2 regions of the Sodalis sp. RH22 genome follow, and region 2 is predicted to be linked to the other one. Evidence: predicted binding sites of a transcription regulator. Region 2 holds the regulator's gene; the other holds the start of a gene.
What was found. The regulator PurR, encoded in region 2, represses purine synthesis genes. The targets are predictions, from matches to a motif close to CANGCAAACGTTTGCNTG.
Positions count from the first base shown of each region.

Region 1: the regulator PurR is predicted to act here: its motif matches at 5,502-5,519, upstream of gcvT (glycine cleavage system aminomethyltransferase GcvT).

Region 1 is NZ_CP178731.1:4,869,377-4,879,530, reverse strand. It holds gene eptB (kdo(2)-lipid A phosphoethanolamine 7''-transferase) at 1-550, opposite strand, end outside; gene gcvP (aminomethyl-transferring glycine dehydrogenase) at 901-3,765, opposite strand; gene gcvH (glycine cleavage system protein GcvH) at 3,906-4,298, opposite strand; gene gcvT (glycine cleavage system aminomethyltransferase GcvT) at 4,325-5,422, opposite strand; gene ubiI (FAD-dependent 2-octaprenylphenol hydroxylase) at 5,778-6,992, opposite strand; gene ubiH (2-octaprenyl-6-methoxyphenyl hydroxylase) at 7,036-8,214, opposite strand; gene pepP (Xaa-Pro aminopeptidase) at 8,218-9,531, opposite strand; gene ACL2XN_RS22150 (YecA family protein) at 9,594-10,154, opposite strand, start outside.
Region 2 is NZ_CP178731.1:1,095,849-1,106,002, forward strand. It holds gene ACL2XN_RS04995 (L,D-transpeptidase family protein) at 1-240, shown strand, start outside; gene ACL2XN_RS05000 (major outer membrane lipoprotein) at 541-780, opposite strand; gene pykF (pyruvate kinase PykF) at 1,122-2,534, opposite strand; tRNA gene ACL2XN_RS05010 (tRNA-Val) at 3,111-3,187, opposite strand; tRNA gene ACL2XN_RS05015 (tRNA-Val) at 3,196-3,272, opposite strand; gene ACL2XN_RS05020 (MATE family efflux transporter) at 3,423-4,796, opposite strand; gene ACL2XN_RS05025 (riboflavin synthase subunit alpha) at 5,002-5,643, shown strand; gene cfa (cyclopropane fatty acyl phospholipid synthase) at 5,794-6,945, opposite strand; gene purR (HTH-type transcriptional repressor PurR) at 7,391-8,407, opposite strand; gene ACL2XN_RS05040 (YnhF family membrane protein) at 8,645-8,734, shown strand; gene ACL2XN_RS05045 (NlpC/P60 family protein) at 8,798-9,691, opposite strand; gene ACL2XN_RS05050 (Grx4 family monothiol glutaredoxin) at 10,103-10,154, shown strand, end outside.

The sequences.
Region 1 (10,154 bases), 2.0 Mb from region 2:
TCTCGCGATCGTGCTGGTCCTGTACCTGGCCCATCAGCTTCAGCGGCAGCCAGCAGCACAGGGCGGCGGTAACGATCAGCAGCCCTTTTTTGGAAATATGCCTGACGCTGCTGCGCTTGAGCGCCGCTTCGGGCATCGGCGCCAGCCAAATCAGCGCCAGGGGGATCAGGCTGACCAGGATAACCCAGATAAAGAAGTGGTAACCCACCGATTCCTTTGACAGGTCGACATCGGTGGTCATCACGGCGGCCAGGATGCCGTAGCCGATATCCACGTTGTACAGCACCATGTAATAACTGGCGGCCACCGAACTGACCACCACCAGGGTCACCAGTACGCGATAGACCGTCTTTCCCAGCAGCGAGAGCAGCATGGTCAACAAAAACACCAGTGAAAACAATGCCAGCACTTCGATAGCCACCGACAAGGCATTATCATATTGCAGTTGCTGATAGCGGCGGATCAGAATGGGTATGTTAAGGATAATCCCGATATAAAAAGCGATAAACAGGGAAATTTTCAGTTGGGATAGTTGCAGAAGCTTTCTCATTAATTCTATTTTTCTCAGTATAAATGACCGCGGATAAGCACATCCCGTACTTAAGCACGCTCCGCCGGGCCATCTTTAACGTCTTCATAATTTCAGACAAGGGATAATCCTTATCGGACCCCCATACAGCTCAGGTGGTTCATTTAGCCAGGCGAATATCAGGCGATATGATGTAACAACACGTGTTGTCGGCCGGGGCAGGCGGGGTAAAACAGCGGCAATGGGCGTCAGCGCGGGAGCGATCGCCGCCCGGGCCGGGCTACCCAGCAGCGGCGGCAAAGTCCGCGCCCCTGCCCGCTGCGGCGCGATACCGGCGCGGACGGGGGAGCGGGGACAGCGCCGGTCAGCGCCTATTGATAATCGTCGATCGGCACGCAGGAGCAGAATAAATTGCGATCGCCGTACACATCATCCAGGCGTTTTACGCTCGGCCAGTATTTATTGCCGAAGCCCGCGGGAAATGCCGCGGTTTCCCGGCTGTAGGGATGGGACCACGCGCCCGCCAGCTCGCGCTCGATATGGGGCGCGTTGACCAGCGGATTGTCCGCCAGCGGCCATTCGCCGCTGCCCACCCGGTCGATTTCACCGCGGATGGCCAGCATCGCGTCGATAAAGCGATCCAGTTCCACCTGGCTTTCGGATTCGGTGGGCTCGACCATCAGCGTTCCCGCCACCGGGAAAGACATGGTGGGGGCGTGGAAACCGTAATCGATCAGGCGCTTGGCGATATCCATCTCGCTGATGCCGGTCGCTTCCTTCAGCGGCCGGATGTCCAGGATGCATTCATGGGCGACGCGGCCGTCGCGCCCGGTATACAGCACCGGAAACGCGGACTGCAACCGGCTGGCGATATAGTTGGCGTTCAGGATCGCCACCTGGCTGGCCTGCTTGAGTCCCTGGGCCCCCATCATGCGGATATACATCCAGCTGATCGGCAGGATCGAGGCGCTGCCGAACGGGGCGGCGGATACCGCGCCCTGGCGCGTCAGCACGCCGTCGATATGTACTACGGCATGCCCCGGCACAAACGGCGCCAGATGCGCTTTCACGCCGATGGGGCCCATGCCCGGGCCGCCGCCGCCGTGGGGAATGCAGAAGGTTTTATGCAGGTTCAGGTGCGAAACGTCGGCGCCGATAAAGCCCGGCGAGGTGATGCCGACCTGCGCGTTCATATTGGCGCCGTCCAGATACACCTGGCCGCCGAACTGGTGCACGATTTGGCAGACTTCGCGGATGGTCTCTTCGTATACGCCGTGGGTCGACGGGTAGGTCACCATGATGCATGACAACTGATCGCCGGCCTGTTCGGCTTTCCGGCGCAAATCGTGTAAATCGATATTGCCGTTTTTATCGCAGGCCACCACAGTGACCGACATGCCGGCCATCTGGGCGGACGCCGGGTTGGTGCCGTGGGCGGAGCTGGGGATCAGGCAGATACGGCGGTTGCCCTCGTTGCGGCTCTCATGATAGCGGCGTATGGCCAGCATGCCGGCGTATTCTCCCTGCGCGCCCGAATTGGGCTGCATGCACAGCGCGTCATAGCCGGTAAGCTGCACCAGCCAGCGGGAGAGCTGGGCGATCATCTGCTGGTAGCCGGCCGCCTGCCCGACGGGACAAAACGGATGCAGCTCGGCGAACTCCGGCCAGGTGATGGGGATCATCTCGGCGGCGGCGTTCAGCTTCATGGTGCAGGAGCCGAGCGGGATCATCGACTGGTTAAGCGCCAGATCCTTGCGTTCCAGCTGATGCATATAACGCATCATATCCGTTTCGCTGTGGTAACGGTTAAACACCGGATGCGTCAGGATGGGCGTGGCGCGCAGCAGATCCGCCGGGATGACGTCCCCGACCGCGCGGTCAAGGGCATCGATATCCAGCACGGCGTCGCCGCCGGTCACCACGCCGTACAGCGCGGCAAGGTCGTCGCGGCCGGTGGTTTCATCAAGCGTTATCCCCACCGCCCCGTCCAGGTCGGCGCGCAGGTTAATGCCGCGGGCCAGCGCGCGGCTTATCACCGCGTCTTTATCCGCCACATTGACGGTGAGGGTATCGAACCACCGGGCATGGCGCAGCGTCAGTCCCGCCGCCGTCAGGCCGGAAGCTAGGATGGCGGTCAGGCGATGGATGCGCGCGGCGATGCGTTTCAATCCTTCCGGACCGTGGTAGACCGCGTACAGGCCGGCGATATTGGCCAGCAGTACCTGCGAGGTGCAGATATTGGAGTTGGCCTTTTCGCGGCGGATATGCTGCTCGCGGGTTTGCATCGCCATGCGCAGGGCGGTACTGCCGGCCGCGTCGCGGGACACGCCGATAATACGTCCCGGCATGGAGCGCTTGACGTCGTCACGGGCGGCGAAAAACGCCGCGTGCGGGCCGCCGTAGCCCATGGGCACGCCGAAACGCTGGGAAGAGCCGAACACCACGTCGGCCCCCTGCGCGCCCGGCGCCGCCAGCAGTACCAGCGCCATCATATCGGCCGCCACGCAGCTGATGATGTGACGGGTTTTCAGTTCGGCCAGCAGCGCGCGGTAATCATGCAGTTCGCCGGTGGTGCCCGTCTGTTGCAGCAACACGCCGAAAACACCCTGCTGTTCCAGCGCGCGCGGGGCCGGGCCGGTGATCACCTCGAAACCGAAGGTCTCGGCGCGGGTGCGCACCACGTCCAGCGTTTGCGGATGGACATCGTCGGCGACAAAAAACACGTTGGCCTGTTTGAGCTTGCTGGCGCGCTTGGCCAGCGCCATGGCTTCCGCCGCCGCCGTGGCTTCATCCAGCAGCGAGGCGGAGGCGATATCCAGCCCGGTCAGGTCGAGGGTCAGTTGCTGGAAATTCAGCAAGGCCTCAAGGCGCCCCTGGGCGACCTCCGGCTGGTAAGGCGTATAGGCGGTGTACCAGCCCGGGTTTTCCAGCATGTTGCGCAGGATCACAGGCGGGGTGACCACCGCGCTGTAGCCCATGCCGATATAGGTTTTAAAACGCTGGTTAAGACCCGCCATGGCCTTGAGCTCCGCCAGCGCCTGGGATTCCGTGGCCGCATCGCCGACCGCCGGAGGCGCCGGCAGCTGGATGTCGGCCGGGACGATGTGGCCAATCAACGCGTCGAGCGTCGCGGCGCCGATAGCCGACAGCATGTGCGCCTGCTGCTGCGCGCTGGGGCCGATATGACGCTTGATAAAAGCGTCATGGTGTTCAAGCTGGCTGAGAGTCTGGGTCATAAACAACAATTCCTGCATCGGGCATGGGACGGGGAAAGGCAACGTGCTCGGCAGGGACAGGGGCCGGTGTGGCGACGCCCTGTCCCGCCTGTTGGCCCCGGATGGCTAATTAACCGTGCGGGGCCGGGTCTCGGTGGCGGTTATTCGTCTTCGTCAAGCGTGGCCTCATAGGCCTCGGCGTCAAGCAATCCGGCGACCTCGCTTTCGTCGTCGGCCTTGATCTGGAACAACCAGCCCTCGGTGTAGGGCGCGCTGTTCACCAGTTCCGGCGACGCTTCCAGCTCTTCGTTCACCGCCACGATCTCGCCGCCGATGGGCGCATAGATATCCGAGGCGGCTTTCACTGATTCGGCTACCGCGCAATCGTCGCTGGCGGCGAAGGATGTGCCGACGTCCGGCAGGTCGAGAAACACCATATCGCCCAGCAGTTCCTGGGCATGTTCGGTAATGCCGACGGTATACACGCCGTTACCTTCGTTGCGCACCCATTCGTGGGAGGGGGTATATTTTAGTTCTTGCGGCACATTGCTCATTGCCTTCCTCACTCTTGCAAAGTTAATTATTGAACGACCGGTTTACCGGCGCGTACAAAACCAGGTTTGGTGACCTTAACCGGCATTTCGCGGTTACGGATTAATACAATGGCGTGCTCGCCGATACCGGCGGGCACGCGGGCCAGGGCAATGCTGAAACCCAGGGTGGGCGAGAACGAACCGCTGGTTATCACGCCCGTTTTCATATTACCGTCGGCGTCGGTAAAGTGTACCGTCAGGTCGTTGCGCAGCACACCTTTTTCCGTCATCACCAGGCCGACCAGTTGGTCGGTGCCGGCGCGGCGCTGGGCTTCAAGCGCCTCGCGGCCGATAAAATCCCGATCCTCGGGCTGCCAGGCGATGGTCCAGCCCATGTTGGCCGCCAGGGGAGAAATACGCTCATCCATTTCCTGGCCGTACAGGTTCATGCCGGCTTCCAGGCGCAGCGTATCGCGCGCGCCCAGGCCGCAGGGTTTGACGCCCGCCGCCAGCAGTTTGCGCCAGAAGGACTCCGCCTCGGTTTTCGGCAGCGCAATTTCAAATCCCGCCTCGCCGGTATACCCGGTGGTGGCGATAAATAAATCCTCCGACTGCACGCCGAAGAACGGTTTCATCCCGGCCACCGCCGCCTGCTGCGCGGGGGTAAACAGCGTGCGCGCTTTCTCCTGCGCCCGCGGGCCCTGTACGGCAATCAGCGCCAGGTCGTCGCGTACCCGTACCGACACACCGTAGGGGGCCGCGTGGTCGGTCACCCAGGTGACGTCTTTGTCGCGGGTGGCGGAATTCACCACCAGGCGAAAATAAGTCTCTTCGAGGAAATAGACGATCAGATCGTCGATAACGCCGCCTGAGGCGTTCAGCATGCCGCTATAGAGCGCCTTGCCGGGCACGGTGAGCTTGGCCACGTCGTTCGCCAGCAGGTAGCGCAGGTATTCGCGGGTGCGCGGACCCGTTAAATCGATAATGGTCATATGGGACACATCAAACATGCCCGCGTCGCGGCGCACCTGGTGATGCTCCTCCAGCTGGGAGCCATAGTGCAGCGGCATCATCCAGCCATGGAAGTCCACCATTTTCGCGCCGCACGCTATGTGCTGTTCATACAACGATGTCAGCTGGGCCATCTCGTCCTCTTTGTCGTCAAATCAGGAGCTGTAAAATTGAATTTTACGCCGCGACGCCCACAGCGAATCCGGCGGCGCAAACGATACCTTTTGCCAGAAGTTACCACTGAATCCCGGGGGAAACCATAAATTAAATTATCCTGCGGCCAGGGCGGCGCAGGCGGAGGGGATAGGCATGAATCAGCATGTTATGTTGGCAAAGTGGCGAATACGGCGCACAAACAATAAATGCCGGCCGTCAAAAGCAAAATATGATAACAAAAAACCCTGACTTTGGTCAGGGGCAAAGACTTTATTCCCGATATCGGATTAGAAAATATAATGCAAAATAGCGGGTTAAATTAGTTTATTTCAGTCAAACCGCGCCCGGTTCCAGCCATGCGGGCAGATCGTTTAACCCCATGGCCTGGCGGATGAGCCGGGGTTTGACCCCGGGTACCGTATCGGCCAGGCGCAGTCCCGCGTCGCGCACCCATTTTTTCAGCGGGTTATTGCCGTCGAACAACTGGCGGAACCCCTGCATGCCGGCCAGCATCACGGCGGCGCTATGCTTGCGACGGCGCTCATAGCGCCGCAGGTAGGGATGATGGCCGATATCCTTGCCGGCCTGCTGCAGCCGGCGCAGCTCCGACAGCAGTTCCGCCACGTCCATAAAACCGAGATTTACCCCCTGCCCGGCCAGCGGATGGACCGTATGCGCCGCGTCGCCCACCAGCACCAGGCGGTGGGCGGCGAAATCCCGCGCATAGCGGGCGGTCAGGGGGAAGGTTAACCGTTCGCTTTGCAATTCGCATAACCCCAGCGCCAGGTTGAAGTGCGCAGCCAGCTGCGCGTTAAATCCGGCCGGCGCCTGTTCCTGGAGCGACTGCGCCCTCTCGGGCGGCAGGGACCAGACGATGGAGCAAAGATGCGGATCGCTCAGCGGCAGGAACGCCAGGATGCCGTCGCCGTGAAACGCCTGGCGCGCAATGCCGCCGTGCGGATGTTCGGTACGCACGGTGGCCACCAGTGCGTGATGCTGGTAATCCCAGAAGGTCAGCGGAATATCGGCGTAGCGGCGCAGCCAGGAGTTGGCGCCGTCCGCGCCCACCACCAGCCGGGCGGTCAGCATGCCGCCGTCGTCGAGGGTGATAAACGCTTCGTTCTCGCCCCAGGCAATCTGGCGCGGCGCGCGCGGGCACAGCAGCGTCACGTCGGACAGCTGCCCGGCCCGGCGCCACAGCGCCTGGTGGATAACCGGGTTCTCGACGATATGGCCCAGATGGGCGTAGCCCAGCTGTTTACCGTCAAAGGCGATATTGCCGAAGCCATCGTTGTCCCAGACCTGCATGCCCTGATAGGGATTGGCGCGCAGCGCGACGATATCGTCCCAGACCTGCAGGTGTTCCAGCAGGCGCTGGCTGGCGGCGTTGATGGCCGATACCCGCAGCGCGGGGTTATCGGCCGGCGGCACCGGCTCCGGCGCCTGTTGTTCCAGCACGGCCACGCGCATGCCGCTGCCCTGGAGTCCACAGGCCAGCGCCAGGCCGACCATGCCGCCGCCGTTGATGACCACGTCAAATGCTTGCATAACTGTAATATCCTTTTAAAGACCGGGAACCAGCGTAAGGGTGCTAACGCGCCACCCAGCCCAGGGTTTGCCGCGCCAGCGCGTCGCGCAGCCCCGGCGAAGCGGCCATGGCGGCAAGACCCAGGTTACGCGCCACCACCAGCGGCGGATGCCGGTTGGCAAACAAATGTATCAGGCCGTCGGTAATGCCGACCGTGCGGTCCTTATCGGGCAGACGGCGCTGCTGATAGCGCTGCAGGGTGGCGTAGGCGCCCGGGTCCTCGCCCCGCGCCAGGGCTTCGGCCAGGGTTTCCGCCAGGGTCATCACGTCACGCAAGCCCAGGTTGAACCCCTGGCCGGCAATAGGATGCAGGGTTTGCGCCGCGTTGCCCACCAGCGCCAGCCGATGGCTTACCTGGCGCGTGGCGGTGCGCAGCTGCAGCGGGTAACACTGCCGCTGCCCGCAGGCGGTAATACGCCCGAGCCGCCAGCCGAAGGCGGCTTGCAGCGCGTCGATAAACCGGCTTTCGCTCCAGCCGGTGATTTCCTGGCGCATGGACTGCGGCAGGCACCACACCAGCGCGCTGCGCCCCTGCGACATGGGCAGCATGGCCAGCGGCCCATGTTCGGTAAAACGCTCATAAGCCCGGCCCTGATGCGCCTCAGCGGTGGTGACATTGGCGATAATCGCCAGTTGCCCATAGTCCTCCTGGCGCCACTGCATATGGCAATGGCGCGCCGCCTGCGAGTGCGAACCGTCCGCCGCCACCAGCAGCGAGCCGGTCAGCTCCGTCCCGTTGTCAAGCCGCGCCAGGATATCGTCCTGGCGGCGGGTAATATCCGTAAGCGTCGCGGGGCAGTGCAGCCTTACCCCCGGCGCCTGGCGCAGCAGGGCAAATAAACGCTGCCCGGCGTCGTGCAGCTCCACCACATAACCCAGCGCGGGCACGCGGTAGTCGCGCGCGGACAGCGAGACTTTACCCGGATAGCCGCTATCGCTGACCTCGACACGGGTGATGGGCGTGGCGCAGGACATCAGCGAAGGCCAGACACCGATGGCGGTTAATTGCTGGCTGGTGCCCTGGGCCAGGGCGATGGCGCGGGCGTCATAACCGGGATGGCGCCGGCTTTCCGGCGCGGCCGCTTCCACTAAATCGATCTCCAGCCGCCCGCCGGTCAGGCGGGACAAGGCCAGCGCCAGGGTGGCGCCGGCCATGCCGCCGCCGATAATGATCACCGACATAGGCTAGCGCGCCGCCGCCATCAGCGCTTCGATGGCATCCGGGTCCTTGACCACCGATGCGGTGAGGTTGTCGTTGCCCTGTTCGGTGATAACGATATTGTCCTCGATGCGGATGCCGATGCCGCGATATTGCGGCGGCACATCCGCGTCCGCGGCTATATAAATGCCCGGCTCGATGGTCAGCACCATGCCCGGCTCCAGGGTCCTGCCCCGCTCCGGGGTGCCGTAGTCGCCGACGTCGTGCACATCCAGCCCCAGCCAATGGCTTAAGCCGTGCATAAAGAACTGCCGATGGGCCTGGGCGGCGATAAGCCCGTCCACGTCGCCCTTCATTACGCCCAGCGCCACCAGCCCGGAGACCATAACCCGCACCGCCTGTTCATTGACTTCGCGGATACTGGTGCCCGGCCGGTACAACGCCAGGGATTTCTCCAGCATCGCCAGCACTATGTCGTACACCGCCCGCTGCTCGGGGCTGAACTTGCCGTTCACCGGGAAGGTGCGGGTGATATCGCCGGCATACCCCTGGTATTCACAGCCGGCGTCGATAAGCACCAGATCGCCGTCGCGCATCTGCGCCTCGTTTTCGGTGTAGTGCAGAATACAGCCGTTTTCGCCGCTGCCGACGATGGTATTGTAGGAAGGATAGCGGGCGCCGTGCCGGTTGAATTCATGCAGGATTTCGCCTTCCAGCTGGTATTCATACTGCCCCGGACGACAGGCCCGCATGGCGCGGGTATGCCCGAGCGCGGTGATTTCGCCGGCGCGGCGCATGACCGCCAGCTCCTCCGCCGATTTAACCAGCCTGAAATCGTGCACCCAGGGGCGCCAGTCGGTAAGCGTGGCGGGCGCGCGCAAATGCTGACGGTAGCCGCGGCGCAGGGTATCGAGGGCGTTAAACACCAGGGTATCGGCAAAGGCGTATTGTCCCTGGGCGTGATAGACCACATCCAGTCCGTTCAGCAGCAGGTGCAACTGATGATTGATTTCGTCCCACGGCAAGGCCCGGTCCACGGCAAGTCTGGCCGGGGCGGCCTCCTGGCCCAGGCGGCGGCCGAACCAGGTCTCGGCGCCGGGATCGCGCACCCGGTTGAACAGCACGCTGTGCGAATGGGTCGCGTCGCTTTTGATAAGCACCAGCGCCGCCTCCGGTTCGTTGAACCCGGTGAAATACCAGAAGTCGCTATTCTGGCGATAGGGATATTCACTGTCGGCGCTGCGCGTCGCCTCCGGCGCCGCAAAAATGACGGCGGCGCTGGCCGGAGCCATGTTGGCCAACAATGCCTGCCGGCGGCGTAAAAATTCTTGTGATGTCATCACTCTCTCCTGCCTTGCCATACTCTCAACAATTCAACGGGCGGTGCTGCCGGTTGCGGCGATCAGTGCAGCGTCGGCTTTGGCTTTTCCAGCGGGCCGGCGTGCTCCGAGCGGGTAAATCCATTATGGCAAAGAATGGCGGCCATACGCACGTATTCAACGACTTCCTCCAGCGACTGCGCCAGCTCTTCCTGATCTTCATCTTCGTCATAGCCGAGCTGGCCGATATTGCGCAGATCGTCGATGGCTTCCTTTAGCTCGCCCTTGATTTTATCCAGCTGCGGCTGCATCACGCCCAGCCCCAACAGGAAATGATTTACCCAGCCGGCCAGCGCGTCCACGCGCTCGAATACCGTGGCGCGGTCGTCGTCGGGCAGCAGCAGCTGAAACATAAACTCCTCGTCGTCCAGGGTTTGCGCGGTGGCTTCGTGCAGCTGGCGCAGCGGGTCGGCCAGGGTCTGGGAAAAGGCCATGCCCTCGTTGGTCAGCTCGTGCACCAGCGTCTGCCAACTGTGATCCTTGTTGCCGCCGCACAGCATGCCGCTTATCAAACCATGCATTTCCGCCGGCGTCAGCGCCACGGCCTGTTGGTTAAGCAGTTGGGTCAGGTTATCGTAGTCGGG
Region 2 (10,154 bases):
TACAGCGCCAAGGTGAAGAAATTCCTCGCCGATGGCGCTACCGACCGCGCCGTGGCCGACGAGGCCATCGCGCGCCGTTCCGGCATGCCGGTGCTGATTTCCAGCGGTGAGGCGCAAACCAGCCTGCCATCCGACGCGCCGGCGGTACAAAGCGCTAAAGCACCGGTTAAGGCCGCGCCTGTCGCCAGCATCACTCAAAATGGCGCTGGTGCGGGCGACAGCGCGCTGTCGACGCAATAAGGCCTCCGAGTCCACCGGCGGCATTAACGGCCCGTCGCCGGCGGTACAGAGATGATTTCAGCGGGTATGGGCGGGGGACCGCCGTCGTACGCCCGGTGTGCGGTGAAAACGGTCTGTGCGCCGCCCCAGGAGCATCCACTGGATGACGCAGAACCGGAAAGGTAGCGCCGGGCGCCAAGAAACGAATGGCATGGCTGGCGGAAGGCGGCGAGGGGAAGATACGGGGGCTGTGCGTACAGTTTCTCAGGCAAAAAAAATGGCGCACGTGAGTGCGCCATTTTCTAAACAAGTCTATGACTCTTATTTACGATAAGAGTGAGCTTGGTTATCTAAACGTTGGTTAGCACGGGCAGCGTCGTCTTTAGCGGCCTGAACGTCAGAACGAATAGCGGTGACATCGTTGCTGAGCTGGTCAACTTTCGCGTTCAGAGTTTGAACGTCAGAGGACAGCTGATCGATTTTAGCGTTGCTTGAACAGGCAGTCATACCCATAGATAAAACAAGAAGTGTCGCGCCCAGTACCAGTTTAGTACGATTCATTATTAATACCCTCTAGATTGAGTTAATCTCCATGTAGCATTACAAGTATTACACAAAGTATTTTCTAAGGAGAACAATTTTTAGCAATAAAGCGATTAAATTCGATTGAATGCTCAAAGAAACACCTTGTTTTACAGGGAGGTTAAAAAAAAAGGATAAACCATCACCTTCCATAAGAAAACTCCGATTAAGTCGGGGTAAAAACCAGGCCCTTTTTGTGCTATTGCGATAGAATTATTGCACGCCGTCGGAGCGGTACAACAGAATTACCGGGCGCGGCATTCTCTGCGGGCAAAAAAAAGCCTCCGGCAAGCCGGAGGCGCAGGTGGGTAAACCCGGATTTACAGCAGATGAACGGACGCGGTATTGGTCGTGCCGCTCGGTACCAGGGCACCGGACACCATGACGATGATCTCGCCTTTTTTAGCCAGGCCGGTTTCGATGGCCATGGCTTTGCCGATGCGGTAGAAATCATCGGTAGAGGCGATTTCATCCACCAATTGGCAGGTTACGCCTTTGGACAGCAGCAGCTGACGCGCGGTAATGGCATTGGTGGTCAGCGCCAGGATTTCCGCCTTAGGGAAGTATTTACGCACCGCTTTGGCGGATTTGCCGCCTTCGGTCGCCACGACAATCAGCGGGGCTTCCAGCTTTTCGGCTGTTTCCACCGCGCCGCGACATACGGCTTCGGTGATACGCAGTTTGCGGCTGTCGTTAATGCTGTCGATGCGGCTGGGCATGACGCGGTCGGTACGATCGCAGATGGTGGCCATGATGGTCACGGCTTCCAACGGATATTTCCCCTTGGCGCTTTCACCGGACAGCATTACGGCATCGGTGCCGTCGATGATGGCGTTGGCCACGTCGCCGGCTTCAGCGCGGGTCGGGCGGGGATTCTTGATCATGGAATCGAGCATTTGGGTGGCGGTAATGACCACTTTACGTGCGCGGTTACATTTTTCGATCATCATCTTCTGGGCAAAGATCACTTCTTCCACCGGTATTTCCACACCCAGGTCGCCACGGGCAACCATGATGCCGTCGGAGGCTTCCAGAATCTCGTCAAAATTGTTCAGGCCTTCCTGATTTTCAATCTTGGAGATGATCTGGATATGTTCGCCGCCATGCTGTTTCAGGTGTTCACGAATTTCCAGGACATCGGAGCGTTTACGGATGAACGAGGCGGCGATGAAGTCCACGCCCTGTTCGCAGCCGAAGATTAAATCGCCTTTGTCTTTTTCCGCCAGCGCCGGCAGGGCGATGGAAACGCCCGGCAGGTTAACGCCTTTGTTTTCGCCCAGGTCGCCGTTGTTTAACACCTTGCAGACCACGGTGGTATCGGTAACGTCGATAACTTCCATGCCCAGCAGGCCGTCATCCACCAGCACGGTATTGCCGACCGACAGGTCCTTGGCAAAGCCCGGGTAGGTGACCGCGACGCGTTCTTTGGTGCCGACTACCGTCTGGTCGGTGGTGAACGTAAAGGTCTGGCCGGCGGTAAGGGAAACATCGTTGCCGTTTTCCAGTTTCATGGTACGGATTTCCGGCCCTTTGGTATCGAGCAGGATGGCGGCTTTCTTGCCGGTTTCCTGCAGGATGGCGCGCAGGTTGGTAATGCGGTTGCCGTGTTCTTCAAAGTCGCCGTGGGAGAAATTAAGGCGCATGACGTTCATGCCCGCGTTCAGCAGCTTTGACAGCATTTCTTTCGATTCAGTTTTTGGACCGATGGTACAAACGATTTTTGTCTTTTTCATAACAATGATATCTGCAAGTTGTGTTGGATGATAAATCTGATATATCGCCGGTGAATATCGACGACGAAAAATTGTGCAGCCTTGCGAGCCTGTTCCCCATGTTCAAGGATAGGAGACAAAAGTGAGAAAATGATGAAAATATAGCTAAATTATCTGGCCGAACGTGCCGGCAAGCGGTAGTGGATAAGTCTGTTTTAATTAGTATTTGGCAAATCAACGGGGCTTAAGCCATTCAATTGAAATAACGTTTTGTATTATAGTTATTGGGCCGGCGGAAACAAGATAAAAACAGCACAAATAATGCGTAAGCCGTGAAAAAGAGTGCATTTGTGGTAAATATGCAAATTTTTAGTATCAAGTGTTGCGCAGATGCACAATAAAATCGGTAACCGGTGCGCAACAATGGACGTAAATACCAGCAACAGATAACAATAACGCCATGAGGGATTAACACCACGGGATCCCGGATGTTTGTTTTGCCGGCCGCTTTTAGGTTGACGTAACGGAGAGAAAAAAAGAAGAAAATGCAGGTAACTGCGTTCACCAGCGGGGTACAGACCAGGGAGGAAAATAATATGGTGCGTCCGAGTGGACTCGAACCACCGACCCCCACCATGTCAAGGTGGTGCTCTAACCAGCTGAGCTACGGACGCACAAGAAGTGGTGCGTTCTAATGGACTCGAACCATCGACCCCCACCATGTCAAGGTGGTGCTCTAACCAGCTGAGCTAAGAACGCATTTTACACATCGCCATCTGCCTGACAGCGGGACGAATATTAACGGGCAATATCACCGCATGCAAGAGGAAAAAGCGTTTTTTACCGCCCGCGACCGACAACTGCCCATCTAATACACAGCGTGCCGGTTTTTTAACCGCCAGGGCGCCGTCAGCGCGCCGCCCGATTGAGAATCAGCCGTGAGGGCTGGCGCTGCAGCCAAAGCATACGCAGCGTCATCAGCAGTGCCGCCGACGTCAGGCCGATGATAAAGCCTGTCCAGAAACCGCTCGGCCCCATGGCCGGCACGACATAATCCGTCAGCGCCAGCACATATCCGCACGGCAGGCCCAGCAACCAGTAGGCGGTAAACGTAATGAAAAAAATCGAACGGGTGTCTTTGTATCCGCGCAGTACGCCGTTGCCAATCACCTGGATCGAATCGGAGATCTGGTAGATGGCCGCCAGCGCCATCAGATGGGAGGCCATCGCCACCACCGCCGGCGTATCGTTATACAGCCGGGCGATTTCCACCCGGTACAGGAAAGTGCATACCGCGGTCACGCAGGCCAGCATAACGCCCATGCCCAGGCTGGTCCAGGCGGCGACCCGCGCTTGTTCCACATCATTTTGCCCCAGGCGGAATCCGACGCGGATCGTGGCAGCGACGCCCATCGACAGCGGCAGCACGAACATCAGGGAGCTGAAGTTCAAGGCTATTTGATGTCCCGCCACCGCGACGATGCCAAGCGGCGTCACCAACAGCGCAACCACGGCGAACAGGGTCACTTCAAAGAACAGCGACAGGGCGACGGGTAAACCCAGGCCGGCCAGCCGGCGCAGCGCCGTCCAGTCGGGCCGGGAAAACCCGCCCGGCAGATGCAAATCCTGAAAGCTGCCGGCCCGGCGCATATAAAGCCACATCACCACATACATGAGCCAGTAGACGGATGCGGTGGCGATGCCGCACCCCACGCCGCCCATGGCCGGGATGCCGAATTTGCCGTAGATGAAAATGTAATTGATAGGCACGTTGGCAAGCAGGCCGAGAAAACCTATCGCCATACCGGGCTTGGTTTTGGACAGACCGTCGCATTGGCAACGCAGCACCTGGAAAAACAAATAGCCGGGCGCGCCCCACAGCAGGTAATGCAGGTAGGCGACAGCTTTTTGCGCCAGCACGGGATCGACATGGCGCATTCTCTCGATGACCAGGCGGCAGTTATACAGCACCGCCATAACCAAAATCGCCGCGGCCGCCGCCAGCCAGAATCCCTGGCGTACCTGATGGGCGATACGTTCGCGCCGCCCGGACCCGTTCAACTGCGCGATAACCGGCGTGAGGGCCAGGATCAGACCGTGGCCGAACAGGATGGTGGGCAGCCAGATGGACGTGCCGACGGCAACCGCCGCCATATCCGTCGCGCTGACGGAGCCGGACATGATGGTATCGACCACGCCCATCGACGTTTGGGCTATTTGCGCGAAAATAACCGGTATGGCCAAGGACATTAATGTACGCGCTTCCAGGAAGTACTTCTGCACGTAGGCACCTATGGTTTTATGTGTATGGAATAAGCAGGCGAAAGTTAACATAAAGGTTAAAAATCTGCGGCATAGTGTAAAGCATTTGTCCGGTTATACCAGTGCGGGACGACACAAATCCGTGCGGCGGCGGATTTGGATTTCCTGGGGAAATCGTGCACACTAGCCTGACTGATTCCAGCGGTGGTTTACAGAGGCCAAGGTTATGTTTACGGGTATTGTTCAGGGCACCGCGCCCATTGTGGCAATTGAAGAAAAAGCGAATTTTCGCACGCATTTCGTTTCCCTGCCGGCGGCGATGTTGTCCGGTCTGGAGGAGGGCGCCTCCGTGGCGCACAACGGCTGTTGCCTGACGGTGAGCGGCATTAACGGCGACGTGGTGGCGTTTGATTTGATGAAAGAGACGCTGCGGGTGACCAATCTGGGCGATCTGCAGGTGGGGGATGAGGTGAACGTAGAACGCGCCGCCACCTTTAACGCCGAGATCGGCGGACATGTGATGTCCGGGCATATCATGTGCACTGCCGAGATTGTGAAAATCGTGACGTCGGAAAATAATCGGCAGATTTGGTTCAGAATGCCGGACAAAGCGCTGATGAAATATGTCCTGTATAAAGGATATATCGGCATCGACGGCATCAGCCTGACTATCGGCGAGGTGGCGGCCGATAAATTTTGCGTGCATTTAATACCGGAAACCCTGATGCGCACCACGTTGGGTAAAAAAAGGCTGGGGCAGCAAATCAATATTGAAATCGATCCCCAGACCCAGGCGGTGGTGGATACGGTGGAGCGTGTGCTGGCGCAGCGGGAGGCGGCGATTGCCGCGACGTTAAATACCCTTTAACACGCCTGCCTTGAGTGCGGTGTTGGCGAGCCAGGCGTGCCATGGGGCGCTCTGGCGGCCAGGAGATGGCCGCTTCGACCCCATCGGCGCGCTCTCCCTTTAACACGCCTGCCTTGAGTGCGGTGTTAAAGGGCCTGGCGTTCCATGGTATTAACGGGGTACGCGAATACCGCCATCCACGCCTTCCGGGCTGAACAATACCTGCCATAAATGGATATTGCGCGCGCGGAATGCCCCCGCGCAGGCATTCAGGTAATAACTGAACATTCGGTAAAAACGGTCGGAGTATTTGTTGGACAGCGCCGGCCAGGCGGCGACAAAACGTTCATACCAGGCCATGAGCGTTTTGTCGTAATCAGAGCCGAAGTTATGCCAGTCTTCCATAACAAAATGCTTTTCGCTGGCATGGGCAATCTGCTGTACCGACGGCAGGCAGCCGTTAGGAAAAATATACTTATTTATCCACGGGTCGACATTCATATCGGTGATATTCGAGCCGATGGTATGCAGCAGGAACAGGCCATCCCGTTTCAGGTTGCGATCGATAACGTTGAAATAGGTGGCGTAATTCTTGGGGCCTACGTGTTCGAACATGCCGACTGAAACAATACGGTCAAATTGCATATCCAGATCGCGATAGTCCTGCAGCAAAATGGTGACATCCAGTCCCTCGCAGCGCGTTTGCGCCAGCTTTTGCTGCTCGGCAGAGATAGTGACGCCCTGTACCGATACGCCATAATTCCTGGCCGCGTAGGCGGCAAGCCCGCCCCAGCCGCAGCCCACGTCCAGCAGCGTCAGGCCGGGTCGCAGCTGCAGTTTTTCGCAAATCATCTTCAGCTTATCCTGCTGGGCTTCCTCGAGGGTGGTCGCCTGTTTCCAGTAGCCGCAGGAATATTGCATATAGGGATCGAGCATCTTTTCAAACAGATCGTTACCCAAATCGTAATGTTCTTTGCCCACGATCCAGGCCCGCTTGCGCGACTGGAGGTTCATCAGCCGGGCGGCGGCAATGCGTAAGGTATCTTTTAAATGATGCGGAAGTTTATTCTCCAGACCCGCCCTGAGAACACGCTGGAAAAAAATGTCCAGCCGCTCACACTCCCACCAGCCATCCATGTAACTCTCGCCCAATCCCAAAGATCCATCCTGCAATACGCGCTTAAAAAATCCCGGATTCTTGATTCGGATATCAAATGGTCTTGAACCATTGAGTTCAATACCGGCTTCAGAGAGCAATTCATGGACGATACGGTACCAATCATTATCATGAAAGCTCAGGTCTTCAACGCACGAGGAACTCATAGCTTCTCCATCACCTTTCTTCTGCAGTGCCCCGTCAGGAAAAGCACTCACCATGCCTGCGGGCTTTATAAGAATCCACGGTTATCCGTGGTGTCTGAAGTATCACCATCAACAGAGGAATATAAAGTAAACCTTAGACTGCGACTTAGCCGGGCGCTTTATAAAAGGGTGATGTCATGTTGGAAAACACGACATACTTTTATACAAATTTATTAGACAACTCGTTATAATTGTTAACGATATTGAGTATAAGCCTGCATTTTAATTTAGACAATAGCTAACGCGCTAATGTATTTCCCATTATAACTTAATGATTTCTCGCTGAAACAATAACTCTTTGCACAGAGATCATTATATGAAAAATCTTGTGTCCGAGGCGGACGGCGCTTTACATAGCAACAGACCCTGGAGGCGCCAGCCCGTTGCCCGGGCCTGGCGCGTGGCCTTAAGCGGGGAAGGGACCGTCTGCGACCGAACGGCGTTCAATCAGCGACGGATGGACTTCGATGGTTTTGGCGTTCTCGCGTTTGCTGGTAATCCTATCGAGCAGCATGGTAAGCGCCGCCTCGCCCAAATCCTCTTTAGGCTGATGGATGGTGGTCAGCGCCGGGCTGAAAAAGCACGAATTGCGCACGTTGTCGTAGCCGATGATAGAAATATCCTCAGGTACGCTCAGGCCCATTTCATTAATGGCGCACAGTGCGCCCATGGCCATAATGTCGCCGCCGCAGAAGACCGCGGTGGGACGCGGCGTTTGCGCCAGGATTTGTTTCATCGCCAGGTAGCCGGATTCAGGCTCGAAATTGCCTTGCACAATCCAGCGGTCGTTTAACGGGATGCCGGCCTCCGCCATGGCATGCAGATAGCCGCGGTGGCGGCCGCCGCCGGTGTTGCGCGCCAGCTGTCCGGGAATGGCGCCGATGGCGCGATGGCCGCGTTTAAGCAAATATTGCGTCGCCATATAACCGCCGGCAAAGGCGTTATCGATAATGGTGTCGGTAAAATCACGGCGGGCCTCACCCCAATCCATGACCACCATGGGGATATGCTGATATTCCTCAAGCATATCCAGCAGCGTTTCGGGATACTCGGCGCACATCACCAGCAGGCCGTCGACGCGCTTTTGCGCCAGCATCGCCAGATAGGCGCGCTGTTTTTCGAGATCATTGTGCGAATTGCACAATATCAGGGTATAACCGCGAGCAAAGCAATGGTGCTCAATCGCCTCGATAATTTCGGCGAAATAGGGCGCCTCGCTGGTGCTGGCGAGCAGGCCGATGGACTTGGTGCGATTGACCTTCAGGCTGCGCGCCACGGCGCTGGGTGAATAATGCAGTTGTTTAATGGCGTCCAGCACGGCAATTTGAGTGTCTTGCGCAACAAAACGGGTTTTATTGATCACATGCGAAACGGTGGTTGTCGATACATTAGCGCGTTTTGCCACATCTTTAATGGTTGCCATGCCTTTGATACTCCCGTACGCCCTGGCTGGAATAATGTCTGTCGAAGGCGCAAGCACTTTCCGACGCTGTGGAATTAACCGTTAATTTTCGTTCATCCCGCGCCAAAGTGAAAGTGTTAAATGTGGCGGCTACAGGTTGGGAGCAAGCTTTTTCATCGCTGTTATGGCAAACTGACGATAACTGCTCTGCGGGCCGGTGGATAAGGCCGGCGCCCTGGTTTACGTTAAGGAGATAGAATGGACAGCGATTTAAAAATGTCGTTACTGACCACGGTGTTCTCGCTGCTGGTGATTATTGTCTTCAGCTTTACCGCCGTCATGAACTGACACCCTCTCGGTTCAGATATAAAAAAGAGGAGCCTTGGCTCCTCTTTTTTTTCCGGCGCGCCTTCAGCGGATATTTTTCGGCGTGACCACCCGGCGGGCGCCCACGTAATGATCCTGCCAATAATCCTCACTCAGATAGCTGATACGGATATCGCTGCCGGTGCGGGGCGACTGGATAAAGCGACCATTGCCAAGATAGACGCCGACGTGATCCGCCGCGCCGCGATTGGAAATATGGAAAAAGACCAGGTCGCCGCTTTCCAGCTCGTCTTTCTTAACCGGCGCTGCGTCGCGCAGGTGGTACATTTCGTTGGCTGTGCGCGGCATATGGATGCGTACCACATCCTTGTAGGCATAATAAATCAGGCCGCTGCAGTCAAAGCCGGTATTAGGCGACATGCCGCCCCAACGGTAAGGCTTGCCCATTTGGGAGAGGAGTTTATTCATGGCGGTAAGCTTGGCGGTCTGGTAGCGTTTCTTATGGCTCTCGCTCATCTTTATCGGCTGATCGTTGGCCACCAGTTCTACCGCCGCCTGATCTTTTATCATCCGGTGCCGGCCGTAACCTTTTTTATAGCCTTTTTTCGGCGGAGTGAAGGAGGCTATTTTTTTCGTCGCCGTGGTTTTTGATGCCTTGGCAAGAGGGGAGGTTTTGCTTTTCTTCGCGCCGGTTTTCGCCACCGCGGGTTCCAAAGGCCGTTTCACGCCGGCTTTTTCATGCGCCGGTTCCGGCGATTTTTTAATGCTGGCTTTTTCACTGACGGCGGGCGCGCTGGCGACAGGTTTGCTTTTCTTGGCTATTTTTACCGGTTTGCGTTTGCGCCGGTCGCCGGTTTTTGCCGCCGCTGCCTGGGATTTGCGCTGATCGGCATTGACGCCGGCGCTCGGCGCGGCATGTGCCAGGTTCAAAAACAACTGGGTAAAAAGCAACACAAAAAGCGTAAAGCATAAACGCATGATAAACGCTATCCTTATGTGGCCCAAAATAGGGGGTTATCAACACCTCACAGGAATTTAAGCTATTTACCTCGTCATTGCATCATCAATTCACTACTTATTGTGTATAAACGTGAATAAGTTCGATTTTGCTGCATTTAACAGCGTTCAGCGGCGCTTTATTCAACATATTTTGAGGGTGTGCACCGAATGTTTCAGCCCGTTTTGTTCGGCGGCAGGGGGTAAAAGCCGCTACAGTGATAGTATTGCCTGTCCTACGTGGGCGGGCCGGGAGTGAATTGACGCGCCTTTACCGCGCGGGCCGGCAAAAAAACGTTTATTTGTTTAGCCGGTAGTGGCTAAAATGAAGAGACTGCGTGTAATCCCGCACAGTGCAGATAAGGCCAGATGCTGGCTTGAGGAAGCGAGACAATGACGACGATTGAAAAAATTCAGCAGCAGATAGCTGAGAACCCGATTCTTC